2 regions of the Sphaerisporangium sp. NPDC005289 genome follow, and region 1 is predicted to be linked to the other one. Evidence: predicted binding sites of a transcription regulator. Region 1 holds the regulator's gene; the other holds the start of a gene.
The links. The regulator HrcA, encoded in region 1, represses chaperone genes, less so after heat shock. The targets are predictions, from matches to a motif close to TTGGCACTCTCNNNNNGAGAGTGCCAA.
Positions count from the first base shown of each region.

Region 2: a site for HrcA is predicted at 2,815-2,841, ahead of groES (co-chaperone GroES). Genes of this name have one in related genera too.

Region 1 covers NZ_JBEXGS010000001.1:497,165-503,020, forward strand. The annotation lists gene ABZT47_RS01895 (SigE family RNA polymerase sigma factor) at 1-409, shown strand, start outside; gene ABZT47_RS01900 (hypothetical protein) at 406-1,131, shown strand; gene ABZT47_RS01905 (16S rRNA (uracil(1498)-N(3))-methyltransferase) at 1,322-2,047, opposite strand; gene dnaJ (molecular chaperone DnaJ) at 2,044-3,183, opposite strand; gene hrcA (heat-inducible transcriptional repressor HrcA) at 3,184-4,194, opposite strand; gene ABZT47_RS01920 (hypothetical protein) at 4,469-5,425, shown strand; gene ABZT47_RS01925 (DUF3097 domain-containing protein) at 5,447-5,856, shown strand, end outside.
Region 2 covers NZ_JBEXGS010000003.1:538,395-544,250, reverse strand. The annotation lists gene ABZT47_RS08020 (hypothetical protein) at 1-1,205, opposite strand, end outside; gene ABZT47_RS08015 (class I SAM-dependent methyltransferase) at 1,424-2,620, opposite strand; gene groES (co-chaperone GroES) at 2,933-3,247, shown strand; gene groL (chaperonin GroEL) at 3,356-4,978, shown strand; gene ABZT47_RS08000 (sigma-70 family RNA polymerase sigma factor) at 5,286-5,856, shown strand, end outside.

The DNA.
Region 1 (5,856 bases):
TACCGCGACCGCGGAGGAAGTCGTGCAGGACGCGTTCGTCGCCCTCCATGGGGCGTGGCGCCGCCTGCGCGACACCGACAAGGCACTCGCCTACCTGCGCCAGTCGGTCGTCAACCGATCGCGCTCAGTGCTCCGCCACCGCGCCGTCGTGGAGAAGTACGCCCCCAAGGGGCTGCCCGACGCGCCGAGCGCGGAGAACGGAGCCATAGGAGAGCTCGAGCGGTCCGCCGTGATCGAGGCACTGCGCGGTCTTCCGACCAGGCAGCGCGAGGCCTTGGTGCTGCGTTACTACGGCGACCTCTCCGAGGCCGAGATCGCGCACGCCATGGGCATCAGCAAGGGCGCGGTGAAGAGCCACACCGCCCGCGGCATGGCCGCACTACGCACGACACTGGAGCAATTGTCATGACCGAGTCCCCCGACGAGTACGGCGAGGTCCTGCGCCGTGTCTTGCGCGCGGAGGCGGATTCCGTCGTGCCCTCCGCGGAAGGATTGCAGATCATCCGCACCCGCATCGAGCAGCGCGGCGTGCGGGGCATCTTTTGGTGGCGAGCCGCCGCCTCGGCGTTCGGCGCCGTCCTGGTGGCCGCCGCCGTGGTGATGTTCGTGCCGGGCCTGAAGGTCCAGATCGGCACCGGCCAGCACATCATCCAGGTGCAGTACGACACCTCACCTCCCGACGAGTCGAGCACGCAACGCCCGCCGAACGGCGTCCACGCGTCGTCGGCGGTCGTCGGCTCGCCGACGTCGCGGCCGGCCGCCTCGCCCAGCGGGACGGCGCCGGCGGTCCCCTCGCCCTCGGTGACGGCGTCGCCGGGCAACGACTGCGCCACCGCCGCGCCCACCGCCGTGGAGCCGGACGCGTCGGACTCGCCGCAGCCCTGCGCGGAGCCCACGGCCACCGAGTCGCAGCCCGACCGGACGACCGAGCCGCGGCCCACGCCGAGCCACCAGAGCACGACGCCGACGCCCACGCGGACCGCCTCGGCCACCCCCAAGCCGTCTCCGAGGCCGACGGTGGAGCAGCCGACCCCGACCGCCTCCCAGGCCCCCAGCGACCCCCCGGCGCCCACGGCCACCCCCTTGATGACCACCGAGGCCGACAGCAGCACGAACTCCTCCCAGGAGTAGCCGCCGTCCCGACCAGGGCACGGCGGCTCCTGCGGCCCGGCGCCGGTCTTAGGCCGACGCCCTCGCGAGCAGGGCTCTGCTGGTGAGCCGGGCTTTCGATGAGCCGGCGCCGCCCTGTGGGCGGATGCTTCTCGCAGGCCTAGGCGCGGCCGGCGGCGGCGGTGTCAGCGGGGGCGGCGTCCGGGAGAGTTCACCAGCGGCCTGAGCGGGTGAGCAGGACAGCCGCGGCGGCGACGCCGGCGGTCGAGGTGCGCAGCACGGTCGGGCCGAGCAGGGCAGGAGCGGCGCCGGCCTCCTGGAACCGCTTGATCTCCTCGTCGGTGATGCCGCCCTCGGGACCGACCACCACCACCATGTCGCCGCTCGCCGGCGGCTCCAGGCGCGACAGCGGCACGACGGCCTCCTCGTGCAGGACGGCCGCCGCGGCGGCGCCGCGCAGCAGTGCCGCCACCTCGGCCGTGCTCGCCTGCTCGGCGACCTCGGGCAGGTGGAACCGCCGGGCCTGCTTGGCGGCCTCGCGGGCCGTGGAGCGCCAGCGCGCCAGCGACTTGGCGGCGCGCTCGCCCTTCCACTGGGTGACGCACCGGGCCGCGGCCCACGGGACGATGACGTCCACGCCCGCCTCGGTCATCATCTCGACCGCCAGCTCGCCCCGCTCGCCCTTGGGCAGCCCCTGGACGACGACCAGGCGCGGGTCGGGCGCGGGCACCACGCGGCGGCCGACGACCTCCAGCCGCAGAAAGTCCTTCCCGGCGTCGCGCACGGCGCACTCGGCCACCGCGCCCGCGCCGTCGGTCAGGTCGACCCGTTCGCCCGCCCTCAGCCGCCGCACGGTGGCGGCGTGCCGCCCCTCGGGGCCGCCGAGGACGATCTCGTCACCGGACAGGTCATCGGCCAGGAAAACCGGGACGCTCATCGGCCGTTAAAAGCGTCCCGGAGGCGTGAGAAGAAGCCCTGCTGGCCGGGCGCGAACTTGCCCGGCGGGCGCTCTTCGCCACGCAGCTTGGACAGCTCCTTGAGCAGCTCCTCCTGGGCGGCGTCCAGCTTGGTGGGGGTCTCGACGTTCACGTGGATCAGCAGGTCGCCCCTGCCGGTCTCGTTGAGCCGCTGGATGCCCCGCCCGTACAGCGGGATGACCTGACCCGACTGGGTGCCGGGGCGCACGTCCAGCTCTTCGGCCCCATCGAGCGTCTGCACGGTGAGGATAGTGCCGAGCGCCGCCGCGGTCATCGGGATCTGCACCGTGCAGTGCAGGTCGTCGCCGCGCCGCTCGAACGTGTCGTGCGGGCGCTCGACGATCTCGAGGAACAGGTCGCCGGGCGGGCCGCCGCCGGGGCCGACCTCGCCCTCGCCGGCGAGCTGGATGTGGGTGCCGTCCTCGACGCCGGCCGGGATGCGGACCTTGATCGTGCGCCGGGTGCGCACCCGCCCGTCGCCGGAGCACTCCTGGCACGGGTGGTGGATGACCGAGCCGAACCCGCCGCACTGGGGGCAGGGCCTGGCGGTCATCACCTGGCCGAGGAACGACCGGGTGACCTGGGAGATCTCGCCGCGGCCGTGGCACATGTCGCAGGTGTCGGGATGGGTGCCGGCCGCCGCGCCCGACCCCTGGCACACCTCGCACAGCACGGCGGTGTCCACGACCAGCTCGCGCGTGGTGCCGAACGCCGACTCGGCCAGGTCGAGCTCGACCCGGATGGTGGCGTTGCGCCCGCGCCTGGCCCGCGAACGGGGGCCGCGCGCGCCGCCTCCGCCGCCGAAGAAGGCGTCCATGATGTCGCTGAACGGGAACCCCGCGCCGAAGCCCGCCGCGCCGGGGCCGGCCGCTCCGGCGCCGCCGAAGGGATCGGCGCCGAGATCGAACATCTGGCGCTTGCTCGGGTCCGACAGGACCTCGTACGCCTGATTGATCTCCTTGAAGCGCTCCTGCGTCTCGGGATCGGGGTTGATGTCAGGGTGGAGCTCACGTGCGAGGCGGCGATACGCCTTCTTGATCTCGTCCTGAGTGGCGTCACGGCGCACCCCGAGGATGCCGTAATAGTCGCGGGCCACTTAGGATCCCGCCAGGATCTGGCCGACATAGCGTGCCACTGCGCGCACCGCTCCCATCGTCACCGGGTAGTCCATTCGCGTCGGGCCCAGCACTCCGAGCCGGGCCAGTTCATTGTCGCCCGAACCGTACCCGGCGGCGACGATCGAGGTGCCGTGAAGCCCGGAGTAGGGGTTCTCCGAGCCGATGCGCACGGTCAGGGCGGAGTGGTCGTTCGCCTCGCCGAGCAGGCGCATGAGCACGACCTGCTCCTCCAGCGCCTCGAGCACCTCACGCAGGCCGACGCTGAAGTCGCCCGCGAGATTCGCCGCGCCGGCGAAGACGATCTTCTCGTCGTGCCGCTCGACCAGGGTCTCCAGCAGGACCGACAGGATCGTCGTCGCCATCGGCCGGTCGCCCTCGGGCAGCCGTTCGGGAAGGTCGGCGACCGTCTCGGCCACCCGGCCGAGCCTGCACCCGTCGAGGCAGGCGTTCAGCAACGCCCGCAGGTGGGCGACCTGGTCGTCGGCCACCACGTCCGGCAGGTCGACGACCCGCTGCTCGACGCGGCCGGTGTTGGTGATCACCACGAGCATGATGCGCCGCTCGGCCAGCGGCACCAGCTCGACGTGCCGGACCGTCGAGCGGATGAGCGACGGGTACTGCACCACGGCCACCTGGCGGGTCAGCTGCGCCAACAGCCGCACGGTGCGGGTCACGACGTCGTCGAGATCGACGGCGCCCGCCAGGAACGTCTCGATCGCACGGCGCTCGGCGGCCGACAGCGGCTTGATCTGGGACAGCCGGTCGACGAACAACCGGTAGCCCTTGTCGGTGGGGACCCGCCCCGCGCTGGTGTGGGGTTGTGTGATGTAGCCCTGCTCCTCGAGCACGGCCATGTCGTTGCGCACGGTGGCGGGCGAGACCCCCAGATTGTGACGCTCCGCCAATGCCTTCGACCCGACCGGCTCGTTGGTGGACACGAAATCCTCGACAACGGCGCGCAGAACGGCCAGCTTGCGTTCATCGAGCAACGTGCTCACCTCCCTGCCTCGCGTTCGTGCCTGCGTAAACGCCTCGTCTGGCACTCAGTGTTCCCGAGTGCCAAGTGTACGGCCATGGGCCTCAGGGTGCGATAACTCAGACCGCACCACCCTCCCCACTCTCCCGCGAATCGGCCCCACTCCGCCCATCCGCCGACTTCCCTCCACCGCCGGACGAATGGAGCACGTGCCGGGCGGCCGGATGCCCGGGCGGTGACAAGTGGGTTGCTATTCGCCGGCAAGTCATCTGATCCAGACTCGGTTCATGAGCGAGAACGATCCCCGCCTGACCGACGCGACGAGGCGACCGCCGCGTCCGGGCTCCCCGGGTCCGCAGGTCACGCCTCCGCCGCAGAGCGCTCCGCCCGGCTCGGGCCCCGGCCCGCACGGCCCCGCCTCCGGCGGCCCGCCGTACGGCGCTCCCGCCGGGCCCTCACCCTACGGCCCGCCCGCCGGGTCCTCCCCCTACGGCCCGCCCGCCGGCGGGCCGTACGGCGTCCCAGGCGGCCCCTCGCACGGCGGGCCCTCCTATGGCGGGCCTTCGTACGGGGGCCCCTCCTATGGCGGGCCCGCGTCCGAGGCGGCGCACCCGCTCTACGCCTCCCCCGCGCCCGCCGCGCCCGGACCGGTGCGGCCGCGGGTGCTGTGGATCGTGCTCGCCTGGCTCGTCGCGGTGATCTGCGGCGTCGTGGGCATCGTGGGTTTCGCCGGCGGCCTGTTCAAGACCATCACCGACGCGGCGCCCACACAGACCTTCCAGAGCGGCGGCAGCGTGTCGGTCCCCATGGACCCGAAGGACAAGCCCATCCTGTACGCCTCCGCGTCCGGGCCCACCGACATCAACTGCCTCGCCGTGGACGGCGCCGGCAAGAAGGTCGATCTCACCTCGCCCAAGGCGTCCCAGACGGTGTCCGCCGACGGCCGGGTGTGGGAGGCCGTGTTCGACATCGGCGTGCCCGCCGCGGGCACCTACAAGGTGAGCTGCCAGGCCGAGGCCGGCAAGCAGGTGCTGTTCGGGGTCGGCAAGTCGCTGACCGCCGACACCGGCGCCCTCGCCGGAGGCGTGGCCTCGCTGTTCCTGATCCCGCTGGCCGGGTTCCTGCTCGCGGTCGTCACCACGATCGTCGTCCTGGTGCGGCGCGGCCGGAACCGCAAGCGGCAGGCGGCGGCCGCCGCCCCCTACGGCGGCGCGTGGCCGCAGGGCGCACCGCCACAGGCATGATCTTTGCTAGCGTGCCCAGGTATGCGGGACTACGGACGGGACGTGCTGGCCGGAGACTGGCGGAGGCCGCTGCGCGGCAAGATCCCCAAGGTCCCGGCCGAGCTCGACCTCGTGGTGGAGGACGCCGAGGGGGGCTTCTGCGGCGCCGTGGTGGCCTGTGACAAGGAGGCCGTCACCCTGGAGGACCGCTTCGGGCGGCGGCGGGTGTTCCCGTTGGCGCCCGCCGCGTTCCTGCTGGAGGGCAGGCCGGTGACGCTGGTGCGACCGGCGCCGGAGGCCGCGTCCACGGGGCCCGGCCGCAGCGCGTCCGGGTCGATCGCCGTCGAGGGGCTGCGGGCGCGTGTCGCCCGCGAGAGCCGCATCTACGTCGAAGGGGTGCACGACGCGTCCCTCGTGGAGAAGATCTGGGGCCACGACCTGCGGGTGGAGGG
Region 2 (5,856 bases), on a different contig from region 1:
GCGATCTGCTGTTTGACGCCGGCGAGGTTGCCGTCGACCCCGGCGAGGCACGACTGGACCGTCTCGATGCGGCCGTCGAGCCCGGTGAGACAGGACTGGGCCGTGTCGACGCGGGCGTCGAGCCCGGTGAGACACGATTGGGCGGTCTCGATGCGGCCGTCGATGCTCTGCAGGCGGACGTCGACCGTCTCCAGCCGTCCTTCGACCGCCCCGACGTGGCTGTCGACCGTGTCGAAGCGGCCCGACAGGTCGCTCACCCGCCCGTCGGTGGTGTCCACCCGTCCCGCGATGGTCTCGAGCCGCCCGTCGAAGCCGGCCAGCCGGTCGCTCACCGCCGCGAGCCGACCGTCGACGCCGTCGAGCCGCCCGTCGACGCTCCCGAGGCGCTGGTCCACGCTCTCGAGCCGCCCGTCCAGCGCCTCCAGCGGCTTCAGGCGGCCTTCGACGCCCTCCAGGCGGGCGGCCAGGCACGTCTCGGTCTCGGCGAGCTTGGCGGTCATGCCGTCGACCTTGCCGGCGAGCTGCTCGATGGAGCCGGTGAGGCGCTGGACGGCCGGCGAGAGGGTCTCGTCCAGGCCCTCGCCGAGGTCCAGGACGCCGCCCTCGACGCGCTCCGTGCGCTGGGTGAGGTCGAGCAGGGCCTTGTCGACCCGCGTGAAGCGGCCTCCCGCGGCTTCCATGCTCGCGCCGAGCTGGGCAAGGCGCCTGGTCAGCTCGGGCATGCCCTGGGTGCCCTCCAGGACCGCCTGGAGGCGCTTGAGGGCCTCGGCGACGCCTTCGCGCACGGTGCCGAGGTCGGTCCACAGGCCGGGCAGCTCGGCGATGGGCTTGACGCGGTCGCCGACGGCCTCGATGCGGTCGCCGAGCCCGGCGACGCGGTTGCCCACCCCGTCGACGCGGTCGCGCACGATCTCGACGTGCTGCGCCAGGCCCTCCGCCCAGGCCGGGGGACGGCTGACCAGCTCGCCGAGCCGGCCGCTGACCCCTTCCAGCGCGCCGTTCAACCCGCCGAGCTCGCGTTCGCGGACCTCCCGCAGCAACCACTCCATGCCTTCCAGCCGCTGCCGGATCTCGTCGAGCACGGCGCCCTGGGTGCGCTGCTCGTAGACGTGGTCCTGCGCCGCCCTGGCGAGCAGTTCGCGCATGCGGTCGGAGATGGCGGTCTGGCTTCCAGCCTGGAGGAGGGTGTGGTTGGAGTGATCCACCGAAAGCTCCTTCACTCGCGGGCGGTCGGCCGCACGGCGGTGGGGTCGGTACGGTCGTTCTCTGTGGCGAATCGGGCGGGTGCACCATGGATCAGGCAGAATCCCGCGCGTTGGCCAACTGTAGTGGCTCGGCCGGTGACTTTCGGGTCCGACTTTAAAACATCGTGATTATCGCTGGATTGCCCCTATTTGTTGGCGACGAAAGGCATCGTGGCAGGTCAGGATGGGTCGCAGATGATGGCGAAGGGACGTTCGCCGATGCGGGTCAGCACCACGACACACGAATTATCCCCGGAAAGATGTAAATCTCGCCGTAGGCGCTCCAGGTCGAGCGCCGAACCGCGTTTCTTCAGCGTCACCGTGCCGACGCGGCGTTCCCGGAGTGCGGCGCGCAGGCGTTTGAGGGAGAAAGGCAGGGTTTCCCGGACTTCGTACCGCGACGCCCACGGAGTCGTGGCCGGGTCGTCCCCGGTGATGTAGGCGATGTGCGGGTCGAGCAGGTGGCCGGACACCTGGGCGGCGACCTCGGCCACGAGATGCGCCCTGATGGCCGCGCCGTCCGGTTCGTACAGATAGCGCGCCACCGGCCCGTGGCCGGGCGCGCCGAGGGACGGGTCGGCCGGCAACGTGTGACCGGAGGGCAGCAGGGTCGCCCTGCGCAGGATCGTCTCGGCGGAGCCGGGGTCCCCGCCCGCGGCGAAGGCGCCCGTCCACAGGACGGCCTCCTTGACCTCGCCGCGGTAGGACACCCATTCGGCCTCGGCGCCCTGCGGGATGAACTCGTAGGGGATGCCCGGCGCGACCTTCAGGCAGGCGGCGCGCGCCCGGGCCACCATCGCGAGCACGGCGGGCCACGGCGGCGAGTACCCCATCGGGTCGAAGACCCGCCTGCCGGTGGATCGCCGCGCCGGGTCGGCGAACAGCACGTCGTAGGCCGCCGGGTCCACCTCCGCGGCGTCCGCGGCGCGGACGGTGACGCGGTCGCCGAGGTCGAGCGCGAGGACGTTCGCCCGCGCGACCTCGACGGTGAGCGGGTCGAGGTCCACGGCGTCGACCTCGCATCCGGCGCGGGCCAGGGCGATGAGGTCGCCGCCGATGCCGCAGCAGGCGTCGGCCACGCGCGCGCCGGCGGCGAAGCGGCGGGCGCGGTGGGCGGCCACCTCGGCGCGGGTGGCCTGCTCCAGCCCGTCGGGGGTGAAGTACATGCGGGCGGCGTCGTGCCCGAACTTGACCGCGCCGCGCGCCCGGAGCCGTGCCTGGGTGAGGGCGGCCGCGGCGAGAGGGGCGTCGTAGGTCTTCCTCAGCCGGCTGGCGGCCGTCACCGGATCTGTGCCGTCCGTCACAGAGCCCACGGCCTCGCCGAGGGCTTTCTGCCCGCGGGGGGTCAGCAATTCGCGGAAGGCGTAGAGGTCCACGTCTCCCGACGCTATCGCGCTGCTCCCGCCTGCGTGGCAGGACCTCGTGAGCGCGCGGGGTCACCGCGACCGTGCGCCGAGGCCGCCCCCATAGGCGGACAATTCGGGCGAGTCGTACGGCGGCTCATGACCGGACTGACCTGGGGCGGCCTGTCCGTGTTGACTGTGTCGGCGGCCTTGCATACTGTTCAGTGTTGGCACTCGGCTAGTGAGAGTGCCAATCAATAATGCGACGAGGCAGGTCTGACACCCGCGACGGCAGGCCGCTGGTCGCCTCTTCAGCTCATCACCACAATCTGAAGGGGAGGTCCGATCGTGACGACCGCCACCAAGGTTCCCGTTAAGCCGCTCGGCGACCGCATCGTGGTCCAGCCGCTTGAGGCCGAGCAGACGACCGCTTCCGGACTGGTCATCCCGGACACCGCCAAGGAGAAGCCCCAGGAGGGCAAGGTCCTCGCGGTGGGCCCGGGCAACTGGGACGAGGACGGCGAGAAGCGCATCCCGCTCGACGTCAAGGAAGGGGACGTGGTCCTCTACAGCAAGTACGGCGGTACCGAGGTCAAGTACGGCGGCGAGGAGTACCTCGTGCTCTCCGCCCGCGACGTTCTCGCGATCATCGAGAAGTAAGCCCCGGGGCGCGTAAGCGACCACCTGTACGGAGCCTTACCCGAATACGCGTGTCAAGCCCCGGGCCCTTTCACGAGGCCCGGGGCCTGACGCTGGGAGGACCTTTTAATGCCCAAGATCCTGGAGTTCGAGGAGGACGCGCGGCGCGCTCTTGAGCGCGGCGTCAACGCCCTCGCGGACGCCGTCAAGGTGACCCTCGGGCCGCGCGGCCGCAACGTCGTCATCGACAAGAAGTTCGGTGCGCCGACCATCACCAACGACGGCGTCACCATCGCCCGCGAGGTCGAGCTCGACAAGCCTTACGAGAACCTCGGCGCTCAGCTCGCCAAGGAAGTGGCGACCAAGACCAACGACGTCGCCGGTGACGGCACCACCACCGCCACCGTGCTCGCCCAGGCGATGGTCCGCGAGGGCCTGCGCAACGTCGCCGCCGGCGCGTCGCCGCTGTCACTCAAGCGCGGCATCGACCTGGCCGCCCGCGCGGTCAGCGACCGCCTCCTCGAGCGGGCCCGCCCCGTCGAGGACAAGAAGGAGATCGCCAATGTGGCGACCATCTCCGCGCAGGACGCCAAGATCGGCGAGCTGATCGCCGAGGCGTTCGACAAGGTCGGCAAGGACGGTGTGATCACCGTCGAAGAGTCCAACACCATGGGCCTGGAGCTCGAGTTCACCGAGGGCCTCCAGTTCGACAAGGGGTACCTGTCGCCGTACATGGTGACCGACCCCGAGCGCATGGAGGCCGTCCTCGAGGACGCCTACGTCCTGCTCCAGCAGGGCAAGATCTCCTCGATCGCCGAGTTCCTGCCGCTGCTCGAGAAGGTCGCCCAGACCAAGAAGCCGCTGTTCGTGGTCGCCGAGGACGTCGAGGGCGAGGCCCTGGCCGTCCTGGTCACCAACAAGATCCGCGGCACGTTCACCTCGGTCGCCGTCAAGGCGCCCGGCTTCGGCGACCGCCGCAAGGCGATGCTGCAGGACATGGCGATCCTGACCGGCGGCCAGCTGATCTCCGAGGAGCTCGGCCTCACGCTGGCCAACGCCGGCACCGAGGTGCTCGGCACGGCCCGCCGCATCGTGGTCACCAAGGACACCGCGACCGTCGTCGACGGCGCCGGCGACCCCCAGGCCATCCAGGACCGCGTCCGCGAGATCCAGCACGCCATCGAGCAGACCGACTCCGACTGGGACCGCGAGAAGCTCCAGGAGCGCCTCGCCAAGCTGTCGGGCGGCATCTGCATCCTGCGCGTCGGCGCGGCCACCGAGGTGGAGCTCAAGGAGAAGAAGCACCGCCTCGAGGACGCCATCTCCGCGACCCGCGCCGCGATCGAGGAGGGCATCGTCTCCGGCGGTGGCTCCGCGCTCGTGCACCTGGCCAAGGAGCTGGACGACCTCGGCCTGACCGGCGACGAGGCGACCGGCGTCTCCATCGTCCGCCGCTCGCTGGTCGAGCCGGCCCGCTGGATCGCCGAGAACGCCGGCCTGGAGGGCTACGTCGTCACGGCCAAGGTCGGCGAGCTGCCGGCCGGCCACGGCCTCAACGCCGCCACCGGCTCCTACGGCGACCTCATCTCCGAGGGCGTCATCGACCCGGTCAAGGTCACCCGCTCGGCCGTGCAGAACGCCGCGTCCATCGCCGGCATGCTGCTCACGACCGAGGTCCTCGTGGTCGACAAGCCCGAGGAGGAGGCTCCGGCCGCCGGGGGTCAGGGGCACGGCCACGGTCACGGCCACTGATCCGATCAATCGATCGAAGCACGGCTCCCGCCGCAGGGCGGGGGCCGTGCTTTTTTGCGTCGAATCGATTTTGCCGCCCCTCGATTTGACGGGACGGTAAACCGACCGGTGCAGCAGTGCGTCGGCCAGGGCGCTCCGCGCCGCCTGCGAGCTGGTGCGACATCTAACGAATATCCAGCGAATTCGGGTCGCGAGTGAAATATGCAAACACTACTGTGTTCGCTCGATTACCCTGCGTTATCGTCGCGTCAATGTGACCAATCCGTATCCGTTCACTATGACGACATGCGCGATCGTGGCGGGCATCATGCCTAACGTGACCGAGGGATGCGTCGCCGACGCCAAAGCTGGGGTAAGGCTTGCGACGAGATCGGACGAGTCCGACCTCAGGGATCTGACGAGCCTCGCCGTGCAAGGAGATCGCACCGCGATCGAGTCACTGCTCGGGCAACTGCGCCCGATGGTGGTGCGCTATTGCCGTGCCCGTCTGGGCCGGGTGTCCGGCCATTACCACATAGCCGACGACGTGGCCCAGGAAGTCTGCATCGCCGTGCTGGCCGCGCTGCCGCGCTACCGCGACATGGGGCGCCCGTTCGCCTCGTTCGTCTTCGGCATCGCCTCGCACAAGGTCGCCGACGCGCTGCGCAGCTCGGTGCGCTCCGCCGTGCCCACCCAGGACCTGCCGGACGGTCCCGACCAGGGGCCGGGGCCGGAGGAGACCGTGGTGCGCTACATCGAGGCCGAACACGCCCGCGCGCTGCTGTCGCGTCTTCCGGAGAACCAGCGCGAGCTGATCATTCTGCGGGTGGTGTCGGGACTGTCGGCCGAGGAGACCGGTAACGTACTGGGTATGTCACCAGGTGCGGTTCGCGTCGCCC